One region of the Streptomyces sp. NPDC051909 genome, then DNA from elsewhere that is predicted to be linked to it. Evidence: riboswitches for the same ligand, from Rfam matches in the RefSeq annotation. Region 1 holds a riboswitch; each other region holds the start of a gene.

What was found. A riboswitch is a leader RNA that binds a small molecule or an ion and turns the genes downstream of it on or off. The one in region 1 is predicted to bind cyclic di-AMP.
Region 2: it holds a riboswitch for cyclic di-AMP, as region 1 does, so the genes downstream of both, AB0M18_RS19415 (C40 family peptidase) here and AB0M18_RS31605 (transglycosylase family protein) in region 1, are expected to answer to the same signal.
Region 3: it holds a riboswitch for cyclic di-AMP, as region 1 does, so the genes downstream of both, AB0M18_RS27310 (M23 family metallopeptidase) here and AB0M18_RS31605 (transglycosylase family protein) in region 1, are expected to answer to the same signal.

Annotation. Positions count from the first base shown of each region.
Region 1 is NZ_JBFAYA010000029.1:52,422-62,532, forward strand. It holds gene AB0M18_RS31575 (cyclopropane-fatty-acyl-phospholipid synthase family protein) at 1-696, opposite strand, end outside; gene AB0M18_RS31580 (NAD(P)/FAD-dependent oxidoreductase) at 909-2,294, opposite strand; gene AB0M18_RS31585 (Ppx/GppA phosphatase family protein) at 2,708-3,652, opposite strand; gene AB0M18_RS31590 (DUF501 domain-containing protein) at 3,649-4,197, opposite strand; gene AB0M18_RS31595 (septum formation initiator family protein) at 4,214-4,687, opposite strand; gene eno (phosphopyruvate hydratase) at 4,792-6,078, opposite strand; gene AB0M18_RS31605 (transglycosylase family protein) at 6,348-7,043, opposite strand; cyclic di-AMP (ydaO/yuaA leader) riboswitch at 7,047-7,220, opposite strand; gene AB0M18_RS31610 (transglycosylase family protein) at 7,478-8,554, opposite strand; gene AB0M18_RS31615 (cytochrome P450) at 8,669-9,931, opposite strand; gene AB0M18_RS31620 (Uma2 family endonuclease) at 10,029-10,111, shown strand, end outside.
Region 2 is NZ_JBFAYA010000011.1:119,575-129,685, forward strand. It holds gene AB0M18_RS19370 (tetratricopeptide repeat protein) at 1-1,593, shown strand, start outside; gene AB0M18_RS19375 (GNAT family N-acetyltransferase) at 1,634-2,053, opposite strand; partial or broken gene AB0M18_RS19380 (LLM class flavin-dependent oxidoreductase) at 2,171-2,461, opposite strand; gene AB0M18_RS19385 (VOC family protein) at 2,534-2,881, opposite strand; gene bioD (dethiobiotin synthase) at 2,901-3,617, opposite strand; gene AB0M18_RS19395 (adenosylmethionine--8-amino-7-oxononanoate transaminase) at 3,657-4,946, opposite strand; gene bioB (biotin synthase BioB) at 4,939-6,183, opposite strand; gene AB0M18_RS19405 (8-amino-7-oxononanoate synthase) at 6,326-7,525, shown strand; gene AB0M18_RS19410 (ATP-binding protein) at 7,681-8,115, shown strand; gene AB0M18_RS19415 (C40 family peptidase) at 8,173-8,649, opposite strand; cyclic di-AMP (ydaO/yuaA leader) riboswitch at 8,653-8,772, opposite strand; gene AB0M18_RS19420 (hypothetical protein) at 9,167-9,472, opposite strand; gene AB0M18_RS19425 (ATP-dependent Clp protease proteolytic subunit) at 9,480-10,111, opposite strand, start outside.
Region 3 is NZ_JBFAYA010000019.1:96,793-106,903, forward strand. It holds gene AB0M18_RS27295 (PLP-dependent cysteine synthase family protein) at 1-806, shown strand, start outside; gene AB0M18_RS27300 (MFS transporter) at 899-2,140, shown strand; gene AB0M18_RS27305 (PP2C family protein-serine/threonine phosphatase) at 2,301-3,392, shown strand; cyclic di-AMP (ydaO/yuaA leader) riboswitch at 3,680-3,826, shown strand; gene AB0M18_RS27310 (M23 family metallopeptidase) at 3,838-4,926, shown strand; gene AB0M18_RS27315 (aldo/keto reductase) at 5,008-5,955, shown strand; gene AB0M18_RS27320 (PrsW family intramembrane metalloprotease) at 5,986-7,275, opposite strand; gene trmB (tRNA (guanosine(46)-N7)-methyltransferase TrmB) at 7,484-8,326, opposite strand; gene lhgO (L-2-hydroxyglutarate oxidase) at 8,452-9,651, opposite strand; gene AB0M18_RS27335 (MFS transporter) at 9,797-10,111, opposite strand, start outside.

The sequences.
Region 1 (10,111 bases):
CTGCTCACGGGAGAGGGTGATGCCGACGACCCGCGCCCCGTACTCCTTCGCCGCGTGGATCGCCATCGAGCCCCAGCCGCAGCCGACGTCGAGCAGCCGGTCGCCCTCCTTGAGGGCCAGCTTGCGGGCGATCAGGTCCAGTTTGTCGCGCTGGGCGTCCTCAAGGGTGCCCGAATCGGTCCAGTAGGCGCACGAGTAGACCATCGAGGGGCCGAGGACCAGCTCGTAGAACTCGTTGCCCACGTCGTAGTGGTGACTGATCGCCTGCTTGTCCCGGCGCCTGCTGTGCCGGGTGCCGCTGCGCCCGCGCATCTCCTCCACGGGCGGCTTCGGCGGCGGGAACGGGCCGGCCAGCTTGAGCAGCGTCTTCGCCGCCGCCCTGATCTTCGGGTCGCGCACGGTCTCCAGGGCGCCGCGGGACTCCTCGTCGCGCTCCCAGAGGAAGCCGGCCAGCCGGTCCAGGACCGCGTAGAGGTCGCCCTCGACGTCGATCTCCCCGGCCACCCAGGCCCGGGCGAGCCCCAGCTCCCCCGGCTTCCACAGCAACCGCCGCAGCGCGCGGCGCTCGCGCACGATCAGTACGGGGCCGTCCGCAGGACCGGCCTCGCTGCCGTCCCAGGCCCGCAGGCGCACCGGGAGCTTCGCTCCCAGGACGTCCTCGGCAAGGGCGGTCAGCCGCGACGCGGCGTCGGCCATGGTGCAACACCTCCGTGATCTCGTGCCCCAGAAATGCTCGTCACCATGGGAACACCGTCGGTAGGCGATGCCATCCCGCCGCGTGCGTAAACAGCGTGAAAAACACGCGAAGGGCCGTCCGCACCACGGATGGCGGACGGCCCTTTTACGGCCTTGCGTGTGTACTACGGGTACTGCCGGTGCTGCTGGTACTGCTGCGGGGACCTACGAGGTCAGGAGGCCTTGGCCTTCTCCTGCGCCGGGGCGGCCGGCGCCGGGGCGGGCTTGGCCGCCTCGTAGAACTCCTCGCGGGGGGTCTCCATGGCGCCCAGGGAGACGACCTCGCGCTTGAGGAACATGCCGAGGGTCCAGTCGGCGAAGATGCGGATCTTGCGGTTCCAGGTCGGCATGGCCATGCCGTGGTAGCCACGGTGCATGTACCAGGCGAGCCGGCCCTTGAGCTTGATCTTCATCTTGCCCATGACGATCATCGCGACGCCCTTGTGCAGGCCGAGACCCGCGACGGCGCCCTTGTTGGAGTGCGAGTACTCCTTCTGCGGGAAGCCGCGCATGCCGGCCACCACGTTGTCGCCGAGGACCTTGGCCTGGCGCAGGGCGTGCTGGGCGTTCGGCGGGCACCAGGCGCGCTCGGGCGGGACGCCGGCCTTGATCGCGGCCAGGTCCGGGACCTGGGCGTTGTCGCCCGCGGCCCAGACGTAGTCCATGCCCTGGACCTGGAGCTTCGGGGTGGTGTCCACGTGGCCGCGGGGGCCGAGCGGCAGACCGAAGCGGGCGAGCGCCGGGTTCGGCTTCACACCGGCGGTCCACACGATGGTGCTGGAGTCGACCTCCAGGCCGTTCTTCAGCACGACGTGGCCGTCGACGCAGGAGTCCATCGACGTCGAGAGGTAGATCTCGATGCCGCGGCCCTCGAGGTGCTCCTTGCCGTACTGGCCGAGCTTCGGGCCGACCTCGGGAAGGATCTTGTCGGCGGCGTCGACGAGGATGAAGCGCATGTCCTCGCGCTTCACGTTCGTGTAGTACTTCGCCGCGTCACGGGCCATGTCCTCGACCTCGCCGATGGTCTCCGCGCCGGCGAAGCCGCCGCCCACGAAGACGAAGGTCAGCGCCTTGCGGCGGACCTCCTCATCGGTCGTCGAGTCGGCCTTGTCGAGCTGCTCGAGGACGTGGTTGCGCAGGCCGATGGCCTCCTCGATGCCCTTCATGCCGATGCCCTGCTCGGCGAGACCGGGGATCGGGAAGGTGCGGGAGACGGCACCCATCGCGATGACCAGGTAGTCGAACGGCAGCTCGTACGCCTCGCCGACGAGCGGCGCGATCGTGGCGACCTTGCGGTCCTGGTCGATGGTGGTGACCCGGCCGGTGAGCACCTCCGCACCGCGCACGACGCGTCGCAGCGGGACGACGACGTGACGCGGGGAGATGCTGCCGGCGGCGGCTTCGGGGAGGAAGGGCTGGTAGGTCATGTACGACCGCGGGTCGACGACCGTGACGGTCGCCTCGCCGAAGCGCATCTTCTTGAGGATGCGCCGAGCTGCGTACAGGCCTACGTACCCACCGCCTACTACGAGGATCCTGGGACGCTCCGTGGTGCTCATGCATCCGAGTATCCACCCCCTCGGGAGGGGTGGCTCGTGCGCCCCTTCACAAGGTTGCGGGGGACCTCTGCTACACTCCGCCGCCCACGTGACCCAGGTCATGGTCCAGCAAAGGAACCACGGCGTGGGGAAGAGCGTTGTTCACCCCTTGTGAACTGGACCGGAGAGCCTTCCTTAACGCTGAACCGCAGGGCACGTTCACACGATGGAAACAACGAGCGAAGTGGCCTCCGTGCCTGCGAAAGGGCCCCGCGCGGCCCCTCGGAGGGACCAAAGGCCCTCCAGGTGCTCCCACAGGGCCCTTTTCCTTGTGAAGAACTTCACGAACCTTTTGGCGAAGGGTCCCTCCAGGGGCCCTCGGAGGGTCTCCGGAGGCCCCTCGCAGGCCTCTCACAGGGGCTCATAGCCGGCCGCTATGCGACGGATAGCGCGATCCCATCGAGGATGTCGTGCTCGCTGACCACGACCTCGGCGGCGCCGGTGCGCTCCATGATCTCGGCGAGGACCAGCGCTCCGGCGACGATCACGTCGACCCGCCCGGGGTGGATCACCTCGATCGCGGCGCGCTCGTCGTGGGTGGAGCCGAGCAGCCGGGCGACCACCTCGTCGACCTGCGCGCGGGAGATCCGGGAGTGGTGGATGCGCTCGGAGTCGTACTCCGGCAGGCCGAGGGCCATGGCGGCGACCGTGGTGACCGAACCGGCCAGACCGACCAGGGTCTCGGCCTCGGTGATCGGCACTGTCTCGGCGGCCAGGTCCATCGCCGCGCGCACGTCGGCGCGGATCGCGGCGACCTCGTCGGCGGACGGCGGGTCGTGCCGCACATGCCGCTCGGTGAGCCGGACGCAGCCGATGTCGACCGAGCGGGCGGCCTCGACGTGCCTGTTGCCGACCACGAACTCGGTCGAGCCGCCGCCGATGTCCACCACCAGGCGCCGGTCGGTACCGTGCAGCTCGCCGGTCGCGCCGATGAAGGAGAACTCGGCTTCCTGGTCGCCGGTGATCACCTCGGGCTCGACGCCCAGGATCCCGACGACTCCCTTGACGAAGTCCTCGCGGTTCTCGGCGTCGCGGGAGGCGGAGGTGGCGACGAAGCGCAGCCGGTCCGCGCCGACACCGAACTCCCTGATGACCTCGGCGTACTCGCGGCAGGCGACGAAGGTCCGCTCAAGCGCCTCGGGCGCGAGTCGGCCGGTCTCGTCGACGCCCTGGCCGAGCCGGACGATCGTCATCCGCCGGTCCAGCTCGACGAGCTCGCCCGTGGCACCCGCGCCGGAGGCGCTATCGGGCACAGCCAGGTCGGCGACGAGGAGGCGGATGGAGTTCGTACCGCAGTCGATTGCCGCGACCCTGGTCACTTCCCCTCCCCACCCTCGTCGTCCTTCTCCGCGCACGGGTTCACACACGGCCCCTTGGCCCACCACTCGGGCAGCATCGCGAGGGCCTCGTCGCCGAAGGGGTTCACGCCGGGGCCGGCGGCCAGCGAGTGGCCGACGAGCACGTGCAGGCACTTGACCCGGTCGGGCATGCCGCCGGCCGAGGGGAAGCCCTCCAGGACCTCGATGGCGTCGCGGCGCGCGATGTAGTCCTCGTGCGCGGCCCGGTAGGCGGCGGCGAGCTCGGGGTCGGTGGCGAGCCGGGCCTGCATCTCCTTCATGACCCCGTTGGCCTCCAGGGTGCCGATGGCGGAGGCGGCGCGCGGGCAGGTCAGGTAGTACGTGGTCGGGAACGGCGTGCCGTCGGGCAGCCGCGGCGCGGTCTCGACGACGTCCGGGTTACCGCACGGGCAGCGGTGCGCGATGGCGCGCAGGCCGCGGGGCGGCCGGCCGAGCTGGGCCTCGAACGCGGCGACGTCCGCGTCGGTGGGCTCGGTGCGTTCGGTCTGCGGAGGGGGCGTTTCCATCATCGATCCTGGTTGCTCAGTGGCGGTCGGCGTTGTCGACGCCGTCCCACAGGTTGTCGTACCAGGGGCGGTCGTCCGCCGCGTCCTGGTCGGTGCGGGGCCGGTGCTCCGCGTCGGGGTCGTTCACGGTGAACCCGGTCTCGCCGGGCATCACGTAGTGCAGGTGCTCGCGGGCGAGCCGGCGCACATAGGCCGGGTCCTGGAGGCGGGCCTTCTCGTCCCGCAGCTCCTCGACCCGCTTCGCCGCCTCGGCGGCCTTGCGCTCCTGGTCGGCGATCTCGCCCTGCTGGGAGACGTACTGCCGCATCGGGTAGGCGAGCGCCACCACGAGCGAGCAGACCACGAGGGCCAGGAAGGCCGCGCGGCCGGTGAGCCGGGAGCGGCGGGCCTGGCGGCGGGTCTGGGAGCGGTAGACACGGGCGGCGGTCTGCTCGCCGAGCAGCCTGATCCGGGTCGCGGTCGAGAACCGGTCCCGGTTCTTCACGGCCATGTCCTGCGCCTCCCCGTCCGTCGTGCGCCCTGGTCAAACGTGCGTCCCCGCACACGGTACGGGACCGGGTGCGGGGACGTACGGAAGCTGCCTTACGGAGAGGCTCAGCCCTTGAAGCGCGGGAAGGCGCTGCGGCCGGCGTAGACCGCGGCGTCGTCGAGGATCTCCTCGATGCGCAGCAGCTGGTTGTACTTGGCGACGCGCTCGGAGCGGGCCGGGGCGCCGGTCTTGATCTGGCCGCAGTTGGTGGCGACGGCGAGGTCGGCGATGGTGACGTCCTCGGTCTCGCCGGAGCGGTGGGACATCATGCACTTGAAGCCGTTGCGCTGGGCCAGCTCGACGGCGTCCAGGGTCTCGGTCAGGGAGCCGATCTGGTTGACCTTGACCAGGAGGGCGTTCGCGGAGCCCTCCTCGATGCCGCGGGCGAGGCGCTCCGGGTTGGTGACGAAGAGGTCGTCGCCGACGAGCTGCACCTTGCCGCCGAGCTTGTCGGTGATGACCTTCCAGCCGGCCCAGTCGTCCTCGAACAGCGGGTCCTCGATGGAGACGAGCGGGTACGAGGCGACGAGCTCCTCGTAGTACTCGGTCATCTCGGCGGCCGAGCGGGACTTGCCCTCGAACTCGTACAGGCCGTCCTTGTAGAACTCGGAGGCGGCGCAGTCGAGCGCGAGCGCGATGTCCTTGCCCGGGACGTAGCCGGCCTGCTTGATGGCCTCCAGGATGAGGTCGAGCGCGGCGCGGTTGGACTCCAGGTTCGGGGCGAAGCCGCCCTCGTCGCCGAGGCCGGTGGACAGGCCCTTGTCCTTCAGCACCTTCTTGAGGGTGTGGTAGACCTCGGTGCCCCAGCGCAGGGCCTCGGAGAAGGACTCGGCGCCGATCGGCGCGATCATGAACTCCTGGATGTCCACGTTGGAGTCGGCGTGCGAGCCGCCGTTCAGGATGTTCATCATCGGAACGGGCAGCAGGTGCGCGTTCGGGCCGCCGAGGTAGCGGAAGAGCGGCAGGTCGGAGGCCTCGGAGGCGGCGTGCGCCACGGCGAGGGAGACACCGAGGATGGCGTTGGCGCCGAGCGAGCCCTTGTTCTCGGTCGCGTCCAGGTCGAACATCGCCTGGTCGATCAGCCGCTGCTCGGTGGCGTCGTAGCCGACGAGCTCCGGGCCGATCTGCTCGATGACGGCGAGGACGGCCTTCTCGACGCCCTTGCCGAGGTAGCGGTTGGGGTCCCCGTCGCGGAGCTCAATGGCCTCGAACGCACCGGTGGAGGCACCGGAGGGAACGGCAGCACGGCCGGTGCTGCCGTCGTCGAGGCCGACCTCGACCTCGACCGTGGGGTTGCCTCGGGAGTCCAGGATTTCCCGGGCTACGACGACGTCGATGGACGGCACGAGCATCTCCTTCTGGGATGTGACGCTGGTTGTGACGCATGCGGCAAGGTCTCGTTCGCCTTGCGACAAGAGCCTAACCGGCTCGGGGCCTCCGGCCAGCCGGGCGCCCGCCCCCTGGGACGAAAAAGGACCCGAGGGCATGCATAGAGGGACGAAAGACCCCGGTTACCTACGAGTACGAAACCGGCCCGGAGCGGGATGCTCCGGGCCGGCCTCTCGGTCACCGCGGGGAGGGCGGGGGAAGGGGACGACCGCCGGACCGTCCCCGTCCTTCCTTACTTCAGGTGGAGCTGCTGACCCGGGTAGATCAGGTCGGCGTCCTGGACGATGTCCTTGTTCAGCTCGAAGAGCTTCGCCCAGCCGCCCTTGACGTGGTGCGCCTGGGCGATCTTGCTGAGGGTGTCGCCGGAGACGACCTTGTACTCGCCGTCGCCCTTCTCGACCTTCTTGCCGGTCGGGGTGGTGACGGTCTGCTTCGGAGCCGGCTTGGCCGCGGGCTTCGGCGCGGTGCGCTGCTCGCTGCGGGTGGTCGGCTGCTCGGCGGTGCGCTTCGGGGCCGGGGCCGGGGCCGCGGCCTCGGCGGAGCCGCCGTCGTACGAGGCGCTGGAGAGGCCCACGCCACAGCTCGGCCACGCGCCCTTGCCCTGGCCCGCGAGGACCTTCTCGGCGACGGCGATCTGCTGGGACTTCGACGCGAGGTCGGCACGCGCGGCGTAGGCGGTGCCACCGAACGCGGCCCAGGTGGAGTTGGTGAACTGCAGGCCACCGTAGAAACCGTTGCCGGTGTTGATGGCCCAGTTGCCGCCGGACTCGCACTGGGCGACGGCGTCCCACTCGGAGCTGGTGGCGGCCGAGGCGGAGCCCGCGGTCATCAGCGGGGCGGCGACGGCGACGCCGGCCACGCCGACGAGCGCGACGGCGCGGGTGGCCTTGGAGGCACGACGGTGTTTGCCCTTGCCGGAAAGCAGCATGGAAGTTCTCCTCACCGACGCCTACGAGGTGAGCTGTCGGGTTCGGGCGAGTGAGTTGCCCGGCCGCGTGTCCTAGCACGCGGCTTCACCCCAAGCCGATCGTCGGCCGTCTGTCTCAACGGCCGGGGCCGGCACTTACCTTGGGTCCCCCGCTCCTGCCTTCGGCGCTTGCGCGACGACTGTTCCCATCGGTCGGCGGCAGGATTCGGCGTACCGGCGACGGGGCCCGCGGTGGCGAGCGGTGACGACCGTAGACATAGACCCGGGAGAAGTTCAAAGACCATCAACCCGGAAAAATCGCCCCTACTTGCATTCCGTCAGGCCCCGTTTGCGCAGGTGGGGAGTGCGGCGAGCAAAGTTTGCGGACGTGACACGCCAGTTCGGCAAGAGAGACCCATGTCTCACTTGGACAGAACCGGACATTCAGCCGCGAACTACTCCTGGGCGCTGCCGAGTCCGAGCCCCAGCTCAAGGCTCTGACCAGGGAGGATGAGGTCGGGGTCGGAGCCGACCGTCTCCTTGTTGGCGTCATAGAGGGCGGACCAGCCGCCGTGGAGACCGTTGTCCCGCGCAATGCCCGACAAGCTGTCACCCGGCTTGACGGTGTATTCGCCCGCCTTGTCCGAGGTGCCCGAATCGCCCGCCCCGGGATCACTGGTCGCGTCACCCTGCGCACCGTCAGCGGGCGCGGCATGGCGTCCGGAATCGACAGTGCCGTCCGTTACGCCCGTGTCATCTGCCGCGGCGTCACCCCGGTGCTTGCCGGTGCCGGGCGTGGCCGCATCCGAGGCGCCAGGCGTTCCGGGTGTTCCAGGCGTTCCGGGCGTGCCCGGCAGAAGGGATCCATCCGGCGTTCCGGGCATACCGGGCGTTACGGAGCTGCCGGGGGTCGCGGGCGCGGCGGGGGTCGCCGGGGTGGCGGGCGCGGTCGTGGACCCGGGGGCGGCCGGCGTGCCGGTGGAGGGGGTGGCGGGGGTCGCCGGAGTGGCCGTCCCGGCCGAGGGGCCGGCGGTGGTGCCGGTGCCGGCCTTGCCGGAGCCCGTGGCGGGCAGGCCGTCGGTGCGGTTGGACTCCGGCGCCGGGCCGGTGGACTCCTCGGGCGTGACACCCGGACCCGGGTCGACGGCCGGCGTCTTGCCGTCCTTCTTCAGGCCGGCGATCGGCGCGCAGGTGGCCCACTGGTCGTCACCGGCCATGAACGCCTTCTCCGCGACGGCGATCTGCTGGGCCCGGCTCGCCAGGTCCGCGCTCGGCGCGTAGGCCAGGCCGCCGTGCCGCTCCCAGCTCTCCTGGGTGAACTGCAGGCCGCCGTAGAGCCCGTTGCCGAAGTTGGCGCTCCACGCGCCGCCCGACTCGCACTCGGCCACCCGGTCCCAGGTCTGGGCGTCGGCGGCGGAGGCGGAGCCGGTGGCGAGCAGCGGCAGCGCCATGGCCGAGCCGGTGACTCCTGCCGCGACGACGAGTGCGGGGGCCTGGCGGGGTCTGCGGTGTCGTCCGTTCCCGGAGCGCATGCGGAGTGCCTTTCGCGTGACTGCTGAGACTGCGGGTGAACGTAGCGGCATTCGAACGCACGTCACAAGTCGATGCAGGGCAGATCACGCGAAGATCACAGTATTGATGGTCCGTCAGTTACGCGTGGCTTTGTGGGAAGCACTGAACTCCACCGGAAGCGTGCGCAGGCCACGCATGATGAGCCCACCGCGCCACCGGAGTTCCGCCGGATCGGCCCCAAGTCGCAGGTCCGGCAGGCGAGTCAGGAGCGTCGCCAGCGCCGTCTGCCCTTCGAGGCGCGCCAGCGGGGCGCCCAGGCAGTAGTGGATGCCGTGCCCGTACCCCAGGTGCTGGTTGTCACGGCGCGCCAGATCCAGGGTGTCCGGCATGTCGAACCGCGCCGGGTCGCGGTCCGCGGCCGCGAGGACCACCAGAACCGGGTCGCCGGCCGGGATGTCCTGCCCGCCGATGCTCAGCGCCTCGGTCGCGAACCGCCAGGTCGCCAGCTCCACCGGCCCGTCGTAGCGCAGCAGCTCCTCGATCCCGGTCTCCAGGAGTCCCGTCTCGCCCGCCGCGACCGAGTCCTGGAGCCGGCGGCGCTGTTCGGGGTTGCGCAGCAGCGCGTACACCCCGTTGCCGATCAGGTTGACCGTGGTCTCGAAGCCGGCGAAGAGAAGGATGAAGGCCATGGCGGCGGCCTCGTTCTCGGTGAGGTGCTCGCCGTGGTCCGAGGCGCGGATGAGCCCGGAGATCAGATCGTCCCCCGGCTCCTCCCTCTTCTTGTGGATGAGCTCCGCGAGATAGCCCCGCATCTTCTTCACCGACCGCGCGACCCCGCCGCGCGGCCCGCCACCGTGCCGGATCATCATCCCGGCCCAGTCGCGGAAGTCGTCCTGGTCCTCGGCGGGCACGCCGAGCAGGTCGCAGATCGCGTAGATGGGGAGCGGGAACGCGAACTCGTGGATGAGGTCGGCGCTCCCCCTTTCCACGAAGCCGTCGATGAGCCGGTCCGTCAGCTCCTGCACCCGCGGTGCGAACTCCGCGACCCGGCGCGGGGTGAACGCCTTCGACACGAGCCGGCGCAGCCGGGTGTGGTCCGGCGGGTCGATGTTGAGCAGGTGCGTCATGAGCTCGGCCTTGCGCTCGCCCGGGATGCCCGTCTTCCCCTTGGCGTGCGCCGGCTCGTCGTGGTGCGCCGGGTTCTTCGAGAGCCGCTGGTCGGCAAGCGCCTGCCGGGCGTCCGCGTACCGCGTCACCAGCCAGGCCTCGACCCCGCTGGGCAGGGTGGCCCGGTGCACGGGCGCGTGCTCGCGCAGCCAGGCGTACGCCGGGTACGGATCGGTGGCGAACTCCCAGGTGAAGAGCTCGGGGGCGGGGGTCGACGGCTGCTCGTGCATGACCCGACCGTAACCGGCCCGCCGACGGCTCACTCGTTTGGCGGACCCTCTCACGTTCCTGGTGGGTAGGCTTACCGTACGCGCCAGACTCCGTCGCATGGGAGCGCTGATGAGTGCCGCAGCCGATGATGAGCGGGCAGAGCAGTACGCATTTCCGACGCCGCCGGCCGGTGGGTGGAC
Region 2 (10,111 bases), on a different contig from region 1:
CACTTGAGCGAGCTGGCCGGGGTCAATCCGGGGGCCCACCTGCCGGCGTTCGCCGGCGCGCTGTCCGCCCACTCCGGCCACCTGTGGAGGTTCGGGCTGGTCGAGGATGCCTTGGTCTGCTCTCAGCAGGCCATCGACGTCTGGGACAGGCTGGCCGACGAGACCCCCGACGCGCACCGTCCCGGCCTGGTCGCGGCCCTGCGCAACCACGCCGGCTTCCTCGCCCAGGCCGATCGGCGCGAGGACGCCCTGGACTGCTCGCGGTGGGCCGTCGGCCTGGCCGAGGAGCTGGTCGGGTCGGACCCCGAAGCCCACCTCCCGGAGCTGGCCCGTGCCCTGTGGGGGTACGCGTTCGTCAGGTCGTCGTTGAACACCGAGCTCGACGACGGGCTCGTGGCGGCGGCCCGGGCGGTCCGTGCCTACCGTGAGCTCGCCGAACGGGACCCGGAATCGTTCACCCCCGACCTGATGGGCGGCTACGCGCTCGCCGCCGACCTGCTGGAGCGACTCGGCCGGGGCGAGGAGGCCGCCGAGATGCGCCTGGCCGCGGCCAAGCGGCAGGCGAAGGGGGCAGGCGGCGGGCCCGACGCGCAGGAGGAGATCGAGCGGGTCTACCGGGAGGAGGCCGAGGCCGGCCACGTACCCGCGATGATCGACCTCGGACATCTGCTGGAGCGGGCCGACCGGATGGACGAGGCCGAGCCCTGGCTGCGGCGAGCCGCCGAAACCGGGCACCCCACGGCCATCGTCCTGCTCGCCGGCGCCCTGCTCACCCGGGACCGGGCCGAGGAGGCCGAGCCCTGGCTGGAGCGGTCCGCCCGCGCCGGCGACGTCACGGCCATGGGCCTGCTCGGCGAGCTGCTGGCCAAGTCGCGCCGGGGAGCCCAGGCGGAGCCGTGGCTGCGGAAGGCCGCCGAGGCGGGCGAGACCGCCGCCATGTACCAGCTGGGCCTGACCCTGGAGTCCACCGGGCGGGCCCAGGAAGCTGTGCGGTGGTTCCGCCGGGCGGCGGAGGCGGGCCATCTGCGGGCCGCCGGCACCCTGGGCGTCGTCCTGTACGAGAACAACCGCGCGGACGAAGCGGAACCGTTCCTGCGACGGGCCGCCGAGGCCGGTGACGCGGTTGCGATGAGCAACCTCGGGACGCTCCTCTACAAGGCCGGCCGTATGCGGGAGGCCGAGCAGTGGTACCGCCGCGCCGTGGACGCGGGGTTCGTCCGCGCCCGGTACGACCTCGGCGTGCTGCTGCAGAACACCGGGCGGGCCGACGAGGCCGAGCAGTGGTTCCGGCGGGCAGCCGAGGCCGGTCACCCCCTCGCCGTCATCGCGCTGGCCGCCCGGCTCTGCGAGAGCGGCAGGTTACGGGAGGCCGAGCCGTGGCTGCGGCGTGCGGGCGAGGCGGGCGACGTCACCTCCATGGTCAACCTGGGGTTCCTGCTGTTCCACAGCGGGCGGAAGGCAGAGGCCGAGCAGTGGTACAGGCGGGCCGCGGCCGAAGGCGACATGACGGCCGCCAAGCTGCTCGGCGGTCAGCTGTTCAAGGAGCCGAGGGCGCGCCCGCGGCGGCGCTGGGGCTTCCGGAAGCCCGACTGACGCCGTCCGGCGTCGAATCCCCGCTGCTCACCGGCATCGTCTACAGGGGCTTGACCCAGCGTCGCCAGTGGTCCTCGCGATGGTAGCCGGTGGCGGCCCAGGTGCGGTGGGCCTGTTCGTTGGCTTCCAGGACCATGGCGTCGACGCGCCGCCCGCCCAGGGCGGCGAAGCGCTGTTCGGCGGCTTCCAGCAGGGCGGTGGCGATGCCTTGCCGGCGGTGGTGCGGGTGTACGGCCAGTCGGTAGGCGGAGCATCGCCATCCGTCGAAGCCGGCTATGACGGTTCCGGCGAGGAGGCCGTCGCGCTCTGCGAGGAGCAGGGCTTCGGGGTCTCGTGTGATGAGCCGGGTCACTCCGTCGTGGTCGTCGCTGATGCTCGTTCCTTCCGCGGCGTCGCGCCAGAACCGCAGCACGGTGTCGATGTCCGAGAGAGTGGCGTGGCGGATGTGAAGATCGCTCATGGGGTGAGTCAAGCAGAGCGTCGGCCTGTCCGGCGACGGAGTTCTGATCGCGTCGGACACTGTCCGAGGCCGGCCCCCGGGGGGCAGCGCGAACCGGCCGTCGGAGAAGGCCATCACATCGGCGTGCCGGGCGGCGAGCCGCAGCACCCGGTCGCCGTTGCCGCCGATCGTCAGACCGACTCGCGGCGTGCCCTCGGCGCCCTTCAGCGGCTCCGCCGACTCCTCGACCACCCGGGTCAGATGGTCCACCCGCTCGCGCGGCGGCAGGAACGGGATGCCCGCGCGCTCGTGTTCGGCCGGTACGTGACCGGCGCCGAGCCCGAGTTCGAGCCGGCCGCCGGTCAGCGCGGCCGTGGTGGTCACCTCGCGGGCGAGCAGTACCGGGTTCCAGAAGGCCGCGTTCAGCACGAAGGTGCCGAGCGACGGAATCCCCTCGTCGACGACCTCGGGCCGTCACCGAACCCACCCCCGCGAACCCGCCTACCCCGTCACGAAGCAGAACTCGTTGCCCTCCGGGTCGTGCATCACCTGGAACGAGCCCTGCTCGTCGGTCACGATCCCGCCGGAGCGGCGCGCCCCGAGCGCCAGCGCCTCGTCCGCCGCAGCGGCCGGATCGGCCACCTCCACGTCCAGATGGAGGCGGTTCTTCACCGCCTTGCCCTCCGGCACCCGCTGGAAGGCGATCCGTACGAACCCCGGCGGGTCGACGTACGACCAGTCGGGGCTCCGGTCGACCGGAGCCCCGCCGAGGAGCGCCGCCCAGAACCGCACGAGGGCGGCCGGACCGGCGCAGTCGAAGACGATTTCCTGAACACGGGCGCGTCGCATGCCGCCCAGGGTAAGGAGATCAGAGCGGCGCCGTCGCGGCGAACTCCGCCGCGTCCCAGACGCCGCCCACCTCAGGCGCCAGCCAGCCGGCCGCCGCCGCCCGGAAGGCCTCCGGCGACAGCGCGCCCGCGCCCGCCGGGATCGCGCCGAGGAGCGGCGCGCCCGCCGCCTCCGGCAGGTCCGCGAGGTTGCACCGGGCGGCGAGGCCGGGGTCGGCCGGCCAGCTGCCGACCACCACGCCCAGCTGCTCGATGCCCCGGGCACGCAGTGCCTCCGCCGTCAGGGCGGTCGAGTTGAGCGTGCCGAGCCCGGCCGGCGCCACCACGAGCACCGGCGCGCCGAGCAGCCCCGCCGCGTCCGCGAGCGTGCCGCCGTCCTCGTCGAAGCGCACGAGCAGCCCGCCCGCGCCCTCGACGAGCACCAGGTCGTGCTCCTCCGCCAGCTTCCGGGCCGCCTCGGCGACCTCGTCCGGCCGCACCGGCGCCATCCCGGCCCGCCGGGCCGCGGTCCCCGGCGCCAACGGCTCGGGGAACCGGCCCAGTTCCGCCCCCGTGACCGCCCCGGAGAGACGCACGACCTCGTCGGCGTCCCCGGCCTCGCCCGGCGCGATGCCGGTCTGGGCGGGCTTGAGCACGGCGACGGAACGCCCGGCGGCGGTGGCCACCGCGGCGAGCGCGGCGGTCACGATCGTCTTGCCGATCTCGGTGCCGGTGCCGGTGACGACGATGACGGTCATGGGGGTGGAGCCTTTCCTTGTACGTACCCGCGGAGCCGCTCAGCCCGCCGCGGCCGCCGCCCGGACCGCCGCGCAGATCCGCGCCACGTCCTCGTCGCCCGTCACGAACGGCGGCATCGTGTAGATCAGGTCGCGGAACGGGCGCAGCCACACGCCCTCGCGGACGGCGGCGCGGGTGGCGGCGGTCATGTCGACCTCGTGGTCGAGCTGGACCACGCCGATCGCGCCGAACACCCGCACGTCCCGGACCCCGGGCAGCGCGGCGGCCTCGGCGAGACCCTCGCGAAGTCCCGCCTCGATCCGCTTGACCTCGACCTGCCAGTCCTGGCCGAGCAGCAGGTCCACCGAGGCCAGGGCCACGGCGGAGGCCAGCGGATTGCCCATGAAGGTCGGGCCGTGCGCGAGCACCGGCACCTCGCCGCGCGAGATGCCGTCCGCGACCCGGCTCGTGCAGAGCGTGGCCGCCATCGACAGATAGCCGCCGGTCAGCGCCTTTCCGAGACACATCACATCGGGGGAGACCCCGGCGTGGTCGGCGGCGAACAGCGCGCCGGTGCGCCCGAAGCCGGTCGCGATCTCGTCGAAGACCAGAAGCACGTCGTGCGCGTCGCAGGCCTCCCGCAGCACCCGCAGATACTCCGGGCTGTGGAAGCGCATGCCGCCCGCGCCCTGCACCACCGGCTCCACGATCACCGCGGCCAGCTCGTCGGCGTGCCGCCCGATCGCCTCGCGCAACCCCTCGGCGTACGACTCCTCGTACTCCGCCGGCGGCGCGTCCACGAAGACCTGCTTCTGGAGCACCCCCGACCAGAGCTCGTGCATGCCGCCCTCGGGGTCGCAGACGGACATCGGCTGCCAGGTGTCGCCGTGGTAGCCGCCCCGCCAGGTCAGCAGCCGCCGCTTGGCCGGCCGGCCGAGCGAGCGCCAGTACTGCAGGCACATCTTCGCGGCGACCTCGACCGAGACCGAACCGGAGTCGCTGAGGAAGACGTGCCGCAGCGGCTCCGGGGTGATCTCCACCAGGCGGGCGGCGAGCCGCACGGCCGGTTCGTGGGTGAGCCCGCCGAACATCACATGGCTCATCCGGTCCAGCTGGCCGCGCGCGGCCTCGTTGAGCACCGGGTGGTTGTAGCCGTGTACGGCCGACCACCAGGAGGACATGCCGTCGACCAACTCGGCGTGCCCCTCGGCGGGTTCGGCGAGCCGGAGCCTCACCCCGGACGCGGACGCGACGACCAGCGGTTCCGTACGGCCGGGCATCGGGCCGTACGGGTGCCAGACGTGCGCCCGGTCCAGGGCGAGGAGTTCGGTGGTCCCGGTGTCACGCATTCGGCGCGAGGTCCGTACCGGCGCCGCGACGGCGCACCGCCACCAGGTCCGTGCGCGCGCCCGACGCGTCGGCCGGGGCCGCCGCGTCCTCGGCCGCCGCGTCCTGCTCGGTGGTCCCGGCGTGCCCGCCGCACGGACCGCAGCCGCCCCCGGCCTCCGCGTGCGAGCCGCAGCCGCCCCCGGCCTCCGCGTGCGAGCCGCAGCCCGCGCCCGCCGCCGCGGCGGCGACGTCCGCCCGGTGTGCGGGCAGCGTGGTGGTGCCCGCGCCCTCGACCTCGAAGCCGGCGTCCGCGATCATGTCCAGGTCGGCCTTGCCGGCCTGGCCCTCGCTGGTCAGGTAGTCGCCCAGGAAGATCGAGTTCGCGATGTTCAGGGCCAACGGCTGCATGGACCGCAGGTGCACCTCGCGGCCGCCCGCGATCCGGACCTCCACGTCGGGGCAGACGAACCGCACCATCGCGAGGATCCGCAGACAGCGCTGCGGGGTGAGGTTCCACTCCTTGGCGAGCGGGGTGCCCTCGAAGGGGATGAGGAAGTTGACCGGCACCGAGTCCGAGTCCAGCTCGCGCAGCGCGAACACCACGTCGACCAGGTCCTCGTCGGTCTCGCCCATGCCCGCGATCAGACCCGAGCAGGCGGACAGACCCGCGCCGTGCGCCTTCTGCACGGTGTCCACCCGGTCCGCGTAGGTGTGGGTGGTGGTGATCTCGCCGTACGTGCCCTCGGACGTGTTCAGGTTGTGGTTGTACGCGTCGGCGCCGGCCTCCTTCAGGCGCTCGGCCTGGCCGTCGGAGAGCAGCCCGAGGCAGGCGCAGACCTCCACGCCCTCGTTCTGTTCCTTGATCGCCTCGATGGTCCTGCCGACCCGCTCCACGTCCCGGTCCGTCGGCCCGCGGCCGCTCGCCACCAGACAGACCCGCTTGGCGCCGCCCGCGACACCGGCCGCCGCCGCGGCCGAGGCCTCGTCGGGCTTGAGCCAGGAGTACTTGAGGATCCCGGCGGTCGAGCCGAGCCGCTGCGAACAGTAGGAGCAGTCCTCGGGGCACAGGCCGGACTTCAGATTGACGAGATAGTTGAGCTTCACCCGTCGCCCGAACCACTGGCGGCGCACCTTGCCGGCGGCACTCACCACATCGAGCAGGTCGTCGTCGGAGGTCGCCAGCACGGCGAGCGCTTCTTCACGGGTCGGCGACTCGCGCCGCAGCCCCTTCTCCACCAGCGTGTTCAGCAGGTCCATAAGGGCTGATCCTGGCCTACGGCACACCCCCTGGCCAAGGAGGATCCGAACAAACGACGCCGATCGAGGTGTGTGCATGGCCACATCCTGACCTCGGCCGGTTCCGGTTAGGGTCTGTGCGCTGCCTACAAAAGGACCCGCCATGCCGCCGTATGCCGAGGACCCGTCGGACCCCGCCGCGGGGACGGGCCCGCGCCCGGCCGCCTTCGACTGGACCGAGACGGCGGCCCGGCAGCGCGCGGCGGCCGGACTGGTGCGCACGCTGCGGCCCCGCGCCGCCGAGTCCGAACTCCTCGACCTCGCGAGCAACGACTACCTGGGCCTGACCCGCCGCCCCGAGATCACCGAGGCCGCCGCCGAGGCCGCCCTCCGCTGGGGCGCCGGCGCCACCGGCTCGCGCCTGGTCACCGGCTCCACCCGGCTGCACGCCCGGCTCGAACGGGAGCTCGCCGACTTCTGCGGCTTCGAGGCGGCGCTCGTCTTCTCCTCCGGCTACGCGGCCAACCTGGCGGCGCTCACCGCGCTGTCCGTGCGCGACGGCCTGATCGTCTCCGACGCCGACAACCACGCCTCCATCGTCGACGGCTGCCGGCTGGCCCGGGCCGAGACGACGGTCGTGCCGCACGCCGACCCGCGGGCGGTCGCCAAGACGCTGGCCGCCCACCCCGGCCGCCCGGCCCTCGTGGTCAGCGACGCGGTGTTCTCGGTGGACGGCGACAGGGCACCGCTCGCCGCTCTCGCCACCGCCTGCCGCGAGCACGGAGCCGGTCTGGTCGTCGACGACGCCCACGGCTTCGGCGTGCTCGGCGACGGCGGGCGCGGCACCCTCCACGAGGCGGGCCTCGCCGGTGACCCCGACGTGGTCGCGACCCTCACCCTGTCCAAGTCCCTGGGCAGCCAGGGCGGCGCGGTGCTCGGCCCGGCCCGGGTGATCGAGCACCTGGTCAACGCCGCCCGTACCTTCATCTTCGACACCGGACTCGCCCCCGCGGCGGCCGGCGGCGCCCTCGCGAGCCTGCGCCTCATCGGAGCCGAGCCCGCCCTCCCGGCCCGCGCCGGCACCGTCGCCCTGACCCTGCACCGGCTGCTCACCGCCGCCGGACTGACCGCCGCGCGCCCCGACGCGGCCGTCGTCTCGGTACGCGCCCCGGGCCCGGAGGAGGCCCTGCGCTGGGCCGCCGACTGCCGCGAACTCGGCCTCGGCGTGGGCTGCTTCCGGCCCCCGTCGGTGCCCGACGGCATCTCCCGGCTGCGTCTGACGGCCCGCGCGGACCTCACCGACGCGGAGATCGAGCGCGCGGTGGCGACGATCGTACGGACGGCCCCGCCCGGCGCGCTCTGACGAGCGGGCGATCCGGTCGCCCGTCGGACGGTTCACCGCTTCGGGCGACAGATATCCGTATATCTGGTGGATCGGCGCACGGCGCGGTGACTTCGGTGGCAGGCTGACGCGCAGTGCATTCCGGGCGTGGCCCGGTGGGAGAAGGACGGCGTCGCATGGCAGACCACCAGGAAGCAACCGTCACGCTGCCGAGCGACCCCGCCTCGGTCTCCGCCGCGCGGCGGTACGTCGCGGAGGTGCTCGCCTCCTGGGGGCTCGACGGCGCGACCGACACGGCGGACGCCGTCCGGCTGATCGTCTCGGAGCTGGCGACCAACGCGGTGCTGCACACCTTCGGCCAGTCGCCCACCTTCACCGTCGACGTGCGTCTGGAGCGTGACGAGCAGCTGCACATCGGGGTCACCGACAGCCACCCCCGCTGGCCGCGCCGCCTTCCGGCGGCCGTGCAGCAGGACAACGGGCGGGGGATGGTGATCATCCGCTCCCTGACGAAGGAGGCGGGCGGCCGGCTCTCGGTGACCCCGACGGCGGAGGGCGGCAAGACGGTGTGGATCAACCTGCCGTGGACGGCTGCGCTGACCCAGGCCTGACCTCCCGGCGGTCCGGTACCGCCGGCGCGGGCCCGACCTCCCGGCGGTCCGGGCGGGTCACTTGACCCGGCCGTAGTAGACCTTCGAGGTCCAGATCTTGTCGAGCTTCACCCAGGACCCGGTCTTGGGTGAGTGCCAGATCTTGTTGCTACCCGCGTAGATCCCGACGTGGTACACGCTCCCGCGGGAGTGGAAGAACACCAGGTCGCCCACCTGCCGGCTCGACGCGGCGATGTGCCGGGTCTTGTTGTACTGCTGCTGCGCGGTGCGGGGCAGCGTCTTGCCCGCCTGCTTGTACGAGTAGAGCGTGAGGCCCGAGCAGTCGAAGCGGCTGGGGCCGGCGGCTCCGTACTTGTAGGGCGCCCCCTTCTTGGAGGCGGCGACGTTCAGCGCCTTGCCCGCGTAGGAGGTCGCCGCCTGGGCCTCTGGCACCGCTCCCGGTGCGAGGAGCGTGCCGCCGACGGCGGCGAGGGTGAGAGCCGAGACGGCTCCGGCCCGGGACAGCAGGGACGGGACATGCATCTGCGCAGTCATGCGCAACCCTTCGTCAGCCGCCTGCGAAGGATGACCTGTCGGGTTCGGGCTGGCGAAGATGCCCGGCCGCGGCTGCGGCTTCACCCCGAGGGTCGCCCCGTACTGCTCGGGCGGCCCGTGTTGCTCGGGTCCTCCACTCCTGCCGGTCCACTCCTGTCGACCAGACGTCCGGGACGGCGGCAGGACTCGGCGTCCGCCCGGACCGCCCCGCCGTGGGTGGCGGGGGCTTGTCGTCGACAGGGATCTTGACCCACACCGAGGGCGAAAACCGAGCCGAAACGGCGATATGTGAGGCTCCTCACGACTGATCCATTCGGGTGGACAGTCAGGTTTCGCGATCGTCAGAGGTTTGGCCCACGAGCCGTTCACCAGCGACAGGACGCCCGATTCCGCCAGATGCGTACACCTGTTGCGCAACTCACCTGAGCTCCATGTCGATTCGTCGACTACGCCGAAAGGGGGAGCGATTCTGCGGTCCCCGTGCCCCGTGTGGACCTCGACACGACACGCTCAGGTGTCAACTCGCCCTCTCCCCGGGCAGGGTGACGCGGCCCGAGCGCCGCTCACCGTCCAACACCCTTAGCGCACGCGCCAATGTGTCCACGTGCACCTCGCTCTCGCCCCGCAGATGCATGAGCGTCAGCGCGTCCCGGAGCGCCGTCGCCCGTCCGACCAGGGCCTGGGCCGCGCGCAGCGCCCCATAGGTATGCGAGGTCCTGGATGGATTGATCCTCCCCAGCAGATCGACGACTTCGAGGTACGCGTCCACGAACTCGCCCTCGGCGCGCGTCAGCGCGGGCAGCGGCGGCAGCTCCGGCACCACGGCGGCCTCACTCCTCCCCGGCGCCGGCGGACGCCCGGCGGCTGCGAACGACGTGGTCCACCAAGCCGTACGCGAGGGCCGCCGGCGCGTCGAGCACGGTGGTGCGGTCCAGGTCGGTGTCGATCCGCTCCCGGTCCCGACCGCTGTGGGCGGCGAGCATTCCGGCGATCAGCTCGCGCTGGCGCAGCAATTCCCGTGCCTGGAGGTCGAGATCGCTGGGCTGTCCCTGCAACGGCTCGTCGATCGAGGGCTGCTGGAGCACGATCCGGGCGCCCGGCAGGGCCAGCCGGCGGCCGGGCGAACCCGCCGCGAGCAGCACCGCGGCCGGCCCGACGGCCTGGCCGAGGCAGGTGGTCTCCACCTCGCAGGAGACCGTGCGGATCGTGTCGTACACCGAGGTCATGGCGCTCACCGAGCCGCCGGGGGAGTTGATGTAGAGGCTGATCACCTGGCCGGGTGAGGCGTAGTCGAGGTGCAGGAACTGTGCGATGACGTCGTTGGCCGAGGTCTCGTCGATCGGGGTGCCCAGGAAGACGACCCGCTCCTGGAGCAGCTTGGAGTAGGGGTCGAGGGTGCGGGTTCCGAAGCTCGTGCGCTCGGTGAACTCCGGAAGGACGTACCGCATGGTGCTCCGCGTGC
Region 3 (10,111 bases), on a different contig from region 1:
TCGCCGGGATCCTGCACGGGCACCCCGTGCACGTCGTCACCGACCCCGGGCTCGAACCGATCGTGGAGCGGATGCTGACCGCCCACGGCGCCCATGTCCACGTCGTGCCGGAGCCCAGCCCGCACGGCGGCTGGCAGCAGGCCCGGATGGACCGGGTGGCCGAGCTGCTGCTCGCCCTCCCCGAGGCCTGGTGGCCCAACCAGTACGGGAACCCCGACAACCCCGAGGCGTACGCCGGACTCGCCGCCGAGCTCTCCGGGCAGCTCGACCGGATCGACGTGCTGGTCTGCGCCGTCGGCACCGGCGGCCACTCGGCGGGCATCTCCCGTGCGCTGCGCGCCGGTTCCAGCCCCGCCCTGGAGCTCGTCGGGGTCGACTCGATCGCCTCGACCGTCTTCGGACTGCCGGCCGGACCCCGCCTGATGCGCGGCCTCGGCTCCTCCATCCACCCGGGCAACGTGGACCACGGCGCCTTCGACGAGGTGCACTGGGTGGGTCCGGCCGAGGCGGTACGGGCGGCCCGCCGACTGGCCGCCCGGCAGTTCGCGACCGGCGGCTGGAGCGTCGGCGCGGTCGCGCTGGTGGCCGGCTGGCTGGCCCGTACCCGCCCGCGCGGCACCCGGATCGCCGCCGTCTTCCCCGACGGGCCGCAGCGCTACTTCGACACCGTCTTCAACGACGAGTACTGCGCGGCGCACGGACTGCTCGACGGTCCCGTACGGGACGAGCCGGCCGTCTTCGCCGAGGGCGAGCCGGTCAGCGGCTGGACCCGGCGGGCGCTGAAGCGCGCGGAGCCGGTCCGTTGAGCGCGCCGACGGACAGCGCCTCGGCCGAGCCCGCGCAGGGCGGGACCCAGGGCGGAACCAAGGGCGGGACCAAGGGCGGGACCAAGGGCGGGATCTGGAAGCAGACGCGCACCTTCGACCCGGCCGTGCGGCTGCTCTTCCTCAACCAGCTCACCATCAACCTCGGCTTCTACATGCTGATGCCGTACCTGGCCGCCCATCTGGCCGACGGACTCGGCATGGCGGCCTGGGCGGTCGGGCTCGTGCTCGGCGCGCGGAACCTGTCCCAGCAGGGCATGTTCCTGGTCGGCGGCGCGCTCGCCGACCGGCTCGGCTTCAAGCCGCTGATCGTGGCCGGGTGCGCGCTGCGGACGATCGGTTTCGGCGCGCTCGCCTTCGCGCAGTCGCTGCCGACGCTGATCGCCGCCTCGCTGGCGACCGGCCTGGCCGGGGCGCTGTTCAACCCGGCGGTGCGGGCCTATCTGGCGGCGGAGGCCGGGGAGGAGCGGCGCGTCCAGGCGTTCGCCCTGTTCAACGCGTACTACCAGGCGGGCATTCTGCTCGGCCCGCTCGCCGGGGTGGCCCTGACAGGGGTGTCGTTCCGGCTGACCTGCGTGGTGGCGGCGCTGCTGTTCGCCGCGCTCACCGCCGTACAGCTGCGGCATCTGCCCGTACGCGGGAAGACCCCGGAGGCCCCTCAGGGGGAGGCCCTTCAGGGGGAGGCGCGCGGGCAGTTCCGCACGGTGCTGGCGAACCGCACCTTCTGGCTGTTCTCGCTGGCGATGACCGGCTCGTACGTGCTGTCCTTCCAGGTCTATCTGGCGCTGCCGCTGGCCGCGGACGGCACGGCGGCGACCACCGCGCTGTTCGTGGTCTCGGCCCTGGTGGCGCTGGCCGGGCAGCTGCGGATCACCGCCTGGTGCCGGGCGCGGCTCTCGCGGGAGCGGTGTCTGGTGCTCGGTCTGGGGCTGATGGGGGCGGCGTTCCTGGTGCCGGCCGCGCTCGGGCGCCCGCTCGCGGCGCTGCTGCTGTGCGCGGCGCTGCTCGCCGTGGCGAACGCCGTGCTCTACCCGTACGAGATGGACACCGTGGTCGCGCTGTCCCGGGGGCGCTGGGTGGCCACCCACTACGGGCTCTACAACACGGTCTGCGGGATCGGCATCACCCTGGGGAACCTGGGGACGGGCGTGCTGCTCGACGCGACCGGCTGGTCGGCGGCGCCGTGGCTGGTGCTGTGCGCGGTCGGGCTCGGCTGCGCGGCGGCGATGGCGGCGCTCGCCCGGGGCGGGCGGCTCGCGGAGCGTCCCGCCGTACGCCAGTCGGCCGAGGAGGAGTCGCCGACCCCTACGGGCTGACGGACCCTGGGGTGGTCCCGGTGCTGTCCCTGGCCGGGCGCACCAAGGTCCAGGGAGAGCACAGGTGGCGCGAGCAGCGGGAGCGCCGGGCGGGCCCCGGGGCGGGCCGGGGGGCGACGACCCCGGCTCGTACCGCGGCGCCCGGCGCTTCCTCCGGGCGCTGCCGCCGTTGATCCTCTGCACCGGGGTCGCCCTGGACCTGGCGAGTCCGCCCACGTACTCGGCGGCACCGATGCTCGCCGCGGCGCCGCTGATCGCGGCCCCCTTCTTCTCCACCCTGATCACCCTGATCACCGGCGTCGCCGCCGTCCTCGCGAGCGTCGGTCTGCTCTTCTACAACAGGACGGCCGACCAGATCCCCGCGCTCACCGGGACGCTGACGGTTCTCACGGTCTCGGCGCTCGCCGTGCTCATCAACCGGGTGGTGCGGCGCAGCGGGGAACGGCTGGCCTCGGCCCGGGTGATCGCCGAGACGGCGCAGAAGGCCGTGCTGCCGGCGCCGGCCGAGCGGATCGGCGGGCTGCAGATCGCGGCGCGGTACGAGGCGGCGCAGGCGGACGCGTTCATCGGCGGCGATCTGTTCGCGGTCCAGGACACGCCCTTCGGGGTACGTCTGGTGGTCGGCGACGTACGGGGCAAGGGGCTCGACGCGGTCGAGGCGGTGGCGGTGGTCATCGGCGCCTTCCGGGAGGCGGCCGAGCACGAGGCGACCCTGGAGGGGGTGGCGGAGCGGCTCGAACGGGCGCTGGCCCGGGAGGGCACGCGGCGGACCGGGCTCGATGCCTTCGAGGGGTTCACGACGGCGGTGCTGGCCGAGATCCCGGGCGGTGACCGGGTCGTACGGGTGGTGAACCGCGGGCATCCGGAGCCGCTGCTGCTGCACGTGGACGGCGGCGTCGAGCCGTTGCTGCCGAGCGAGGCCGCACTGCCGCTGGGCATGGGGGAGTTGGCGGTCTGGCCGGACCGGGTGGACGTGACCCCGTACCCGCCGGGCGCGACGCTGCTCTTCTACACGGACGGTCTGTCGGAGGCGCGGGACGCGGCGGGCGCGTTCTACGACCCGAAGGAGCGGCTCGCGGGGCGGATCTTCCCCGGGCCGGAGGAACTGCTCGACGCGCTGGTGGCGGACGTGCGGCGGCACACGGGCGGGGACACGACGGACGACATGGCGCTGCTCGCGGTGAGCCGCCCGGCGGCGGGCCAGCCGGAACGGCGCCGGACGATGCCGGTGGTGCCGGGCGACGACGGGTGATGCGGGGCGACGACGGGTGATGCGGGGCGACGGCAGGGTGATGCGGGGCGACGGCAGGGTGATGACGGGGTGATGACGGGGTGTAGCCGAAGGGTCTCCCTCCGATAACAATTGACGTGGCGTCAGATTCCTCGTGCGAACGGCTGTGTTTCTGAAGGGCGTTCAACTCGGGCGATTCCCTCCCAATCCAGCTAATGATCAAGAGGAACAGCTTGGAATCGGAGGGTCGCGTCTATTAACGTTCGATAACGCAGCGCGGTCGTCCCAGCCGTCGCAAGAGACGGCACCGTGCGCGTGCGCCGAATTCCGCAAGGGAACCGGGGAACCACCACTTGGGGTGAATCGGGCCCCACCGCACTCGTGCGGCAGGCCCGTAGGAGACCTTCCTGCTCCGAACCCGTCAGCTAACCCGGTAGGCGAGAAGGAAGGAAAGGAGAGCGCCTCCGTGGCGTCCAACACCCCTGCTCCGCAAACCCCCTTCGCCTCCTACGACGCCGCCGGCCAGGTGGGCGCCCTGGACGGGGGCACGGAGGAGTGGAACCCCACCGAGGACTCCCTGCGGGCGCAGAACCGCTCCGGCGGACGCCACCGTGTCGTCAAGCAGCGCTCCAACTTCGCGCGTTCCTCCACCGTGCTCGGCGTCGGTGTCATCGCCGCCGTCGGTGCCGGCGGCCTGGCCACCGCGCAGCAGAAGCCCCCGGTCTCGATAGCGCTCCCGGACGTCGACCTGCCCGACGCCTCGGACCTGCCCGGCGTCGGCGAGCTGATCGGCTCCGACGACGACAAGACCTCCGACACCGCGGGCAACGCCACCCAGCCGCTCACCGCGCTGACCTACACCACCAGCGAGACCGCCCCGCAGGGCGCCGGCGGCGAGGAGGCCGGGACGCAGACGGCGACCGCCGACGCCGGCGAGGCGCTCCGCGCCCGCATCCTCCAGCAGGCCGAGCAGCAGCAGGCCGCCGCCGACGCCGCCGAGAAGGAGGCCGCGGAGAAGCTCGCGGCCGAGAAGGCGGCGGCGGAGGCCCAGGCCAAGGCCGACGCGGCGGAGAAGGCGGCCGCCGAGGCGAAGCGGAAGGCCGAGGAGGAGGCCGCGGCGAAGGCCGAGGCCGAGCGCCTGGCCAAGCTCGCCGCCAGCTACGCGCTGCCGACCTCCTCGTACACGATCACCTCCACCTACGGCCAGGCCGGCTCCATGTGGTCCTCCGGCTACCACACCGGTCTGGACTTCGCCGCCCCCACCGGCACCCCGGTCAAGGCGGTCCACGGCGCCACCGTGAAGTCGGCCGGCTGGTCCGGCGCCTACGGCTACCGGATCGTCCTGGAGCTCGAGGACGGCACCGAGATCTGGTACTGCCACCTCTCCTCCATGACCGTCGGCGTCGGCCAGTCCGTCGGTACCGGCGAGACCATCGGCCGCGTCGGCGCTACCGGCAACGTCACGGGCCCCCACCTCCACCTGGAGGTGCACACCCCGTCCGGCGACGGCATCGACCCGGCGGCCTGGCTGCGCGACAAGGGCCTGTCCGTCTGAGGGCCGGTCTCTCCGGGGGCCGGTCTCTCTGAGGGACAGCGGCGCGGAATACCGGTGGCGGCCCGCGGAGTTGATCTCCATATGAGCTCTCTGCGCCGCCTCGGCACCTCCGACCTGCACGTCTTCCCGCTCGCCCTCGGCGGCAACGTCTTCGGCTGGAGCGCCGACGAGGCGCAGTCCTTCGCCGTGCTCGACGCCTACGCCGCCGCCGGCGGCAACTTCGTCGACACCGCCGACGTCTACTCGGCCTGGGCCGAGGGCAACGAGGGCGGCGAGTCCGAGACGGTGATCGGGCGCTGGATGGCCTCCCGCGGCAACCGCTCCGACATCCTCGTCGCCACCAAGGTCGGTGCCCACCCGGGCTTCAAGGGCCTGGGCGCGACCAACATCAAGGCCGCCGCCGAGGAGTCGCTGCGCCGGCTCGGCACCGATCACATCGACCTCTACTACACCCACTTCGACGACGAGTCCGTGCCGGTGGAGGAGATCGTCACCGCCCTGGACCAGCTGGTGAAGGACGGCAAGGTGCGCGCCGTCGCCGCCTCCAACATCTCCCCGGAGCGGCTGCGGGCCTCGCTCGACTTCGCCGAGGCCGAGGGCCTCGCCCGTTACGTGGCGCTCCAGCCGCAGTACAACCTGGTCTCCCGCGACACCTACGAGGGCCCGCTCCGCGACGTCGTCGAGCAGCGCGGCCTCGCGGCCGTGCCGTACTACGGCCTCGCGGCCGGATTCCTCACCGGCAAGTACCGCGCGGGCAGCACCGTGGACAGCGTCCGCGCCGCCGGTGCCGGCCGGCATCTGGAGACCGAGCGCGGTCGGCGGGTGCTCGCCGCCCTCGACGCGGTCGCCGAGGCCCGTGGTGCCGAGCTCGCCACCGTCGCCCTCGCCTGGCTCGCCTCCCGCCCCACCGTCGCCGCGCCGATCGCCTCGGCCCGCACGGTCGAGCAGCTCCCGGCCCTCGTCGCGGTCGCCGACCTGGAGCTCACCGAGGCCGAACTCGCCACGCTCACGGAGGCGTCCGCGGTCTGAGGGACCCGGGGGCTTTGAGGCCGGTGTCCGCTAGCTCCGGTACGGGTTGAAGCCGCCGTAGTCCAGGTACTGCGGCGGCGACCACACCCGACCGGTCGCGCGGGCCGCGTACGTCAGCGCGGGTGAGGCCACCTGGCGGCGCTGCCACAGGTGGTGCAGCAGCTCCTGCTCGCGGGCGGTGAAGTCCTGCGGGACCTGCCCGCGGCGGGCCCGGTGCCGGAGGAAGGCCAGGGTGGTGGCGAAGGCCTCGTACTCGCCGACGGCCTGCGCGCCCGGCTTGCCGAAGGCGCGGGCCGCATAGCCGCGGGCCATCGAGCGGGCCCGCATGGAGGAGAGCGCGAGCGGTTCGTCGAGAGCGAGCCAGCCGGCCGTCGCGTAGGCCGGGAGCTCGCCGGATATCGTCCGCAGCTCCTTCTGCCGGCTCCATATCGCGAGCCAGGTCACCAGGCCGAAGACCGGCACCATGAACATGCCGTAGACGAGGACGAAGGCCAGCGGGTGGAAGGTCGCCGAGCCGTTCCACAGGGCGTGCAGGCCCATCGCGAGGAGCAGACCGGCCAGTGGCAGCAGCCACAGCCGGGTGCGGCGGAAGCGGGCGCCGGCCGGGAGCAGCGCGGCGAAGCCGAGGCCGAGGCCGGTGAGCGAGGTGAACAGCGGGTGCGCGAACGGGGACATGATGACCCGCGCGAAGAACGTGGCCATCGTGGTGCCGAGACCGCCCGAGCCGACGTCCTGGTCCTCGCCGAACGCGTTGCCCAGATAGAGGATGTTCTCCGTGAAGGCGAAGCCGGTGGCGGTGAAGCCCGCGTAGACCAGGCCGTCGACCGGGCCCGTGAAGTCCTTGCGGCGGAAGAGGAAGAGCAGCAGCACCGCGGCGCCCTTGGCGGTCTCCTCCACGACGGGTGCGACGGCGGTCGCGCCCAGCGACTCGGCGGAGCCCGGGTCGGCGGTGGCGCTGCTGATCCACTCCACGGCGAAGGAGTTGGCGAAGATCGCCACCAGCGTCGAGGCGAACGCACCCCAGGCGAGCGCGAACAACACGTTCTTCCACGGGGCCGGCTCGACCCGGTCGAGCCAGCGGAACGCGAGGACGAGCAGCGGCACCGGCAGCACCGCGAGGCCCAGACCCACGAGGAAGCCCTCGGTGCCGGTCTCCTTCCGCACGATCGCCAGGATCACCAGCGCGCACAGCGCGAGCACGGTGATCACGGCGATCAGCCGGACCAGCCGGCTGCGCCAGACCCTGCGTGGCTTGTAGCGCCACTTGGACCGCTCCGGCACGGCGGCGAAGTCCGGTTGCTCGCTCTCGAGCGCGGGCACGGGAGCGGGCGCGGGGACGAACGCCCGGCGGGGGGCGCCCGCCTGCGCGGGGACGGAACCGGGCTCGGCGACCGGACCCGTGGCGGGTCCGGTGGCGGGTCCGGCAATGCGATTCGACGACACGCAACGACCCTAACCAGCGGCACCGACAGCGGCGAGGGGGTTCTTCCAGCCTGTGGACAACTCGCCACGGTCCCCGGTGCGGGGGCTACTTGCGGTGGAACAGCAGGTCGTGGACGACGTGTCCCTTGTCCAGGCCCTGGCCCTCGAAGCGGGTCAGCGGCCGGAATCCGGGCCGGGGCGCGTAGCCGCCGTCGGCCTGGCTGTTCTCGAAGTCGGGGTGCTCGGTCAGCACCTCCAGCATCTGCTCCGCGTACGGCTCCCAGTCCGTGGCGCAGTGCAGCAGCCCGCCCTTCGCGAGCCGGGGCGCGAGCAGCGTGAGGAACTCCGGCTGGATCAGGCGACGCTTGTGGTGGCGGCTCTTCGGCCAGGGGTCCGGGAAGTAGACCCGGCAGCCGGCGAGGGACTCCGGCGGGAGCATCTCGCGCAGCAGGATGATCGCGTCGCCGTTGGCGACCCGTACGTTGGTGAGCCCGTTCCGGTCGGCGAGGCCGAGCAGATTGCCCTGGCCGGGGGTGTGGACGTCCACGGCGAGGATGCCGGTGCCGGGGTCGGCGGCGGCCATCTGCGCGGTGGCCTCGCCCATGCCGAAGCCGATCTCCAGGACGACCGGCAGCCCGCCGAACATCTCGTCCAGGTCGAGCATCCGCTTGCCGTCGATGTCGAGGCCCCAGTCGGGCCAGCGCTTCAGCAGGGCCTCGGCCTGGCCGGCGGTGACGCGGCTGCGGCGCGGCTGGAAGCTGCGGATCCGCCGCTCGTAGTGCGAGCCCGCCGGATCCGCCAGCGGGCCCTCGCCGGGCGCGAACCGCTGGCTGCCGAGCCGTACGACGCGCTCGTTGGCGCGCTGCTCGCGCTGCTCGCTCTCTCCGGCGGGGTCGGAGGCGGGGGCCGCCGGGGCGGTGTGCGGGGTGTTCTCAGGCTGCTCAGACACAATGCCCCGATTCTACGGGGCAGGGCGGGGGCCCTGCCGGGGCGGCGGGACCCCCGCGAGCCCCGCGGCCCCGCGCGAGCCCCGCGGCCCCGCGCGGGCCCAGCGGCCCAGGAGCCCGGTCCGTCCTACAGCTGGGCCAGCGCCCGGCCCGCGACCTCGCGGCCGATGGGCAGCGAGGCGGTCGCCGCCGGGGAGGGCGCGTTGAGCACGTGCACGGTGCGGGTGGACTCGCGGATCAGGAAGTCGTCGACGAGGGTGCCGTCCTTCAGGACGGCCTGGGCCCGCACGCCGGGGGTGGTCCGGCGCAGGTCGCGCTCCTCGACGAGCGGCAGCATCCGCCGTACCGCCTCGGTGAAGGCGCGCTTGGACAGGGAGCGGTGCAGCTCGCCCGCTCCGTAGCGCCAGTGCTCCCGGGCTATGGCCCAGCTGCCGGGCCAGGCCAGGGTGCCGGCGAGGTCGCGCGGGCGGACGACCGACCAGCCGTAGCCCTCGCGGGCGAGCGCCGGGACCGCGTTCGGCCCGACGTGCACGCCGCCGTCGATGCCACGGGTCAGATGGACGCCGAGGAAGGGGAAGGCGGGGTCGGGCACCGGATAGACCAGACCGCGGACGAGGGAGGGGTCGGTCAGCTCGTAGTACTCCCCGCGGAAGGGGACGATCCGCATCTCCGGGTCGTCGCCGGCGAGCCGCGCCACCCGGTCGCAGTGCAGGCCCGCGCAGTTCACCAGGACCCGGCCGCGCACCACGCGCCCGGCCGCGGTGCGCACCGCCACGCCCCAGGGCCGGCGGTCGACCTGAGCGACCGGGGAGCCGTAGAGGATGCGGGCGCCGGAGGCCTCGGCCAGCTTGGCCGCCACCTGCCCGTAGTCGACGATGCCGGTGGTGCCGACGTGGATCGCGGCCAGGCCGCGCACCCGCGGTTCGTACTCGGTGATCTGCGCCGGGCCGAGCTCGCGCACCGGGATCCCGTTCTCCCGGCCGCGCTGCACGAGCGCGTGCAGCCGGGGCAGCTCCTCGCGGCCGGTGGCGACGATCAGCTTGCCGGTGACCTCGTGGGGGATGCCGTACTCCGCGCAGAACTTGACCATCTCGGCCGCGCCCTCGACCGCGAAGCGGGCCTTGAGCGAGCCGGGCCGGTAGTAGATCCCGCTGTGGATCACGCCGCTGTTCCGCCCGGTCTGGTGGCGCGCCGGGGCGTGCTCCTTCTCCAGGACGGTGACCCGGGTGCCGGGCGCGGCGCGCGTGATCGCGTACGCGGTCGACAGACCGACGATCCCGCCGCCGATCACGAGCACGTCACAGTCGTAGCGGTCCGACCTGGACACCAGCGCCACCTCCCACCCCTGATAGTGCACTGGCCCACTGACATCCCGGCTAAACCGACCGCACCGTGGGACGAGTGTCACGCCGGTGCGGGCCGGTTCGGGGCCGTGCGGGGCCGTTCGTGCCGGGCCGTGCGTTCCGGACGGGTCATGCCGGGGTCACGAGCAGCGGGCGGGCCCGCTCGCGCAGCTCCATGACGCGGGGCTCGTCCCCGTACGGTTCGAGCCGGTGCAGCAGGTCCCGTACGTATTCGGTGGTGCGGGCGGAGGAGATCCGGCCGGCCACCTCCACCGCACGCGTGCCGGCGGCACAGGCGGCGTCCAGGTTGCCGGACTCCAGCTCGGCGACCGCCGACACCACGAGCCGCAGGCCGTGCGAGCGGACGTACTCCTCGGTGGGCCGGGACAGCGCCTGCTCGGTGAAGCGGCGCACCTGCCGGGGCAGCTTCAGATCGCGGTAGCA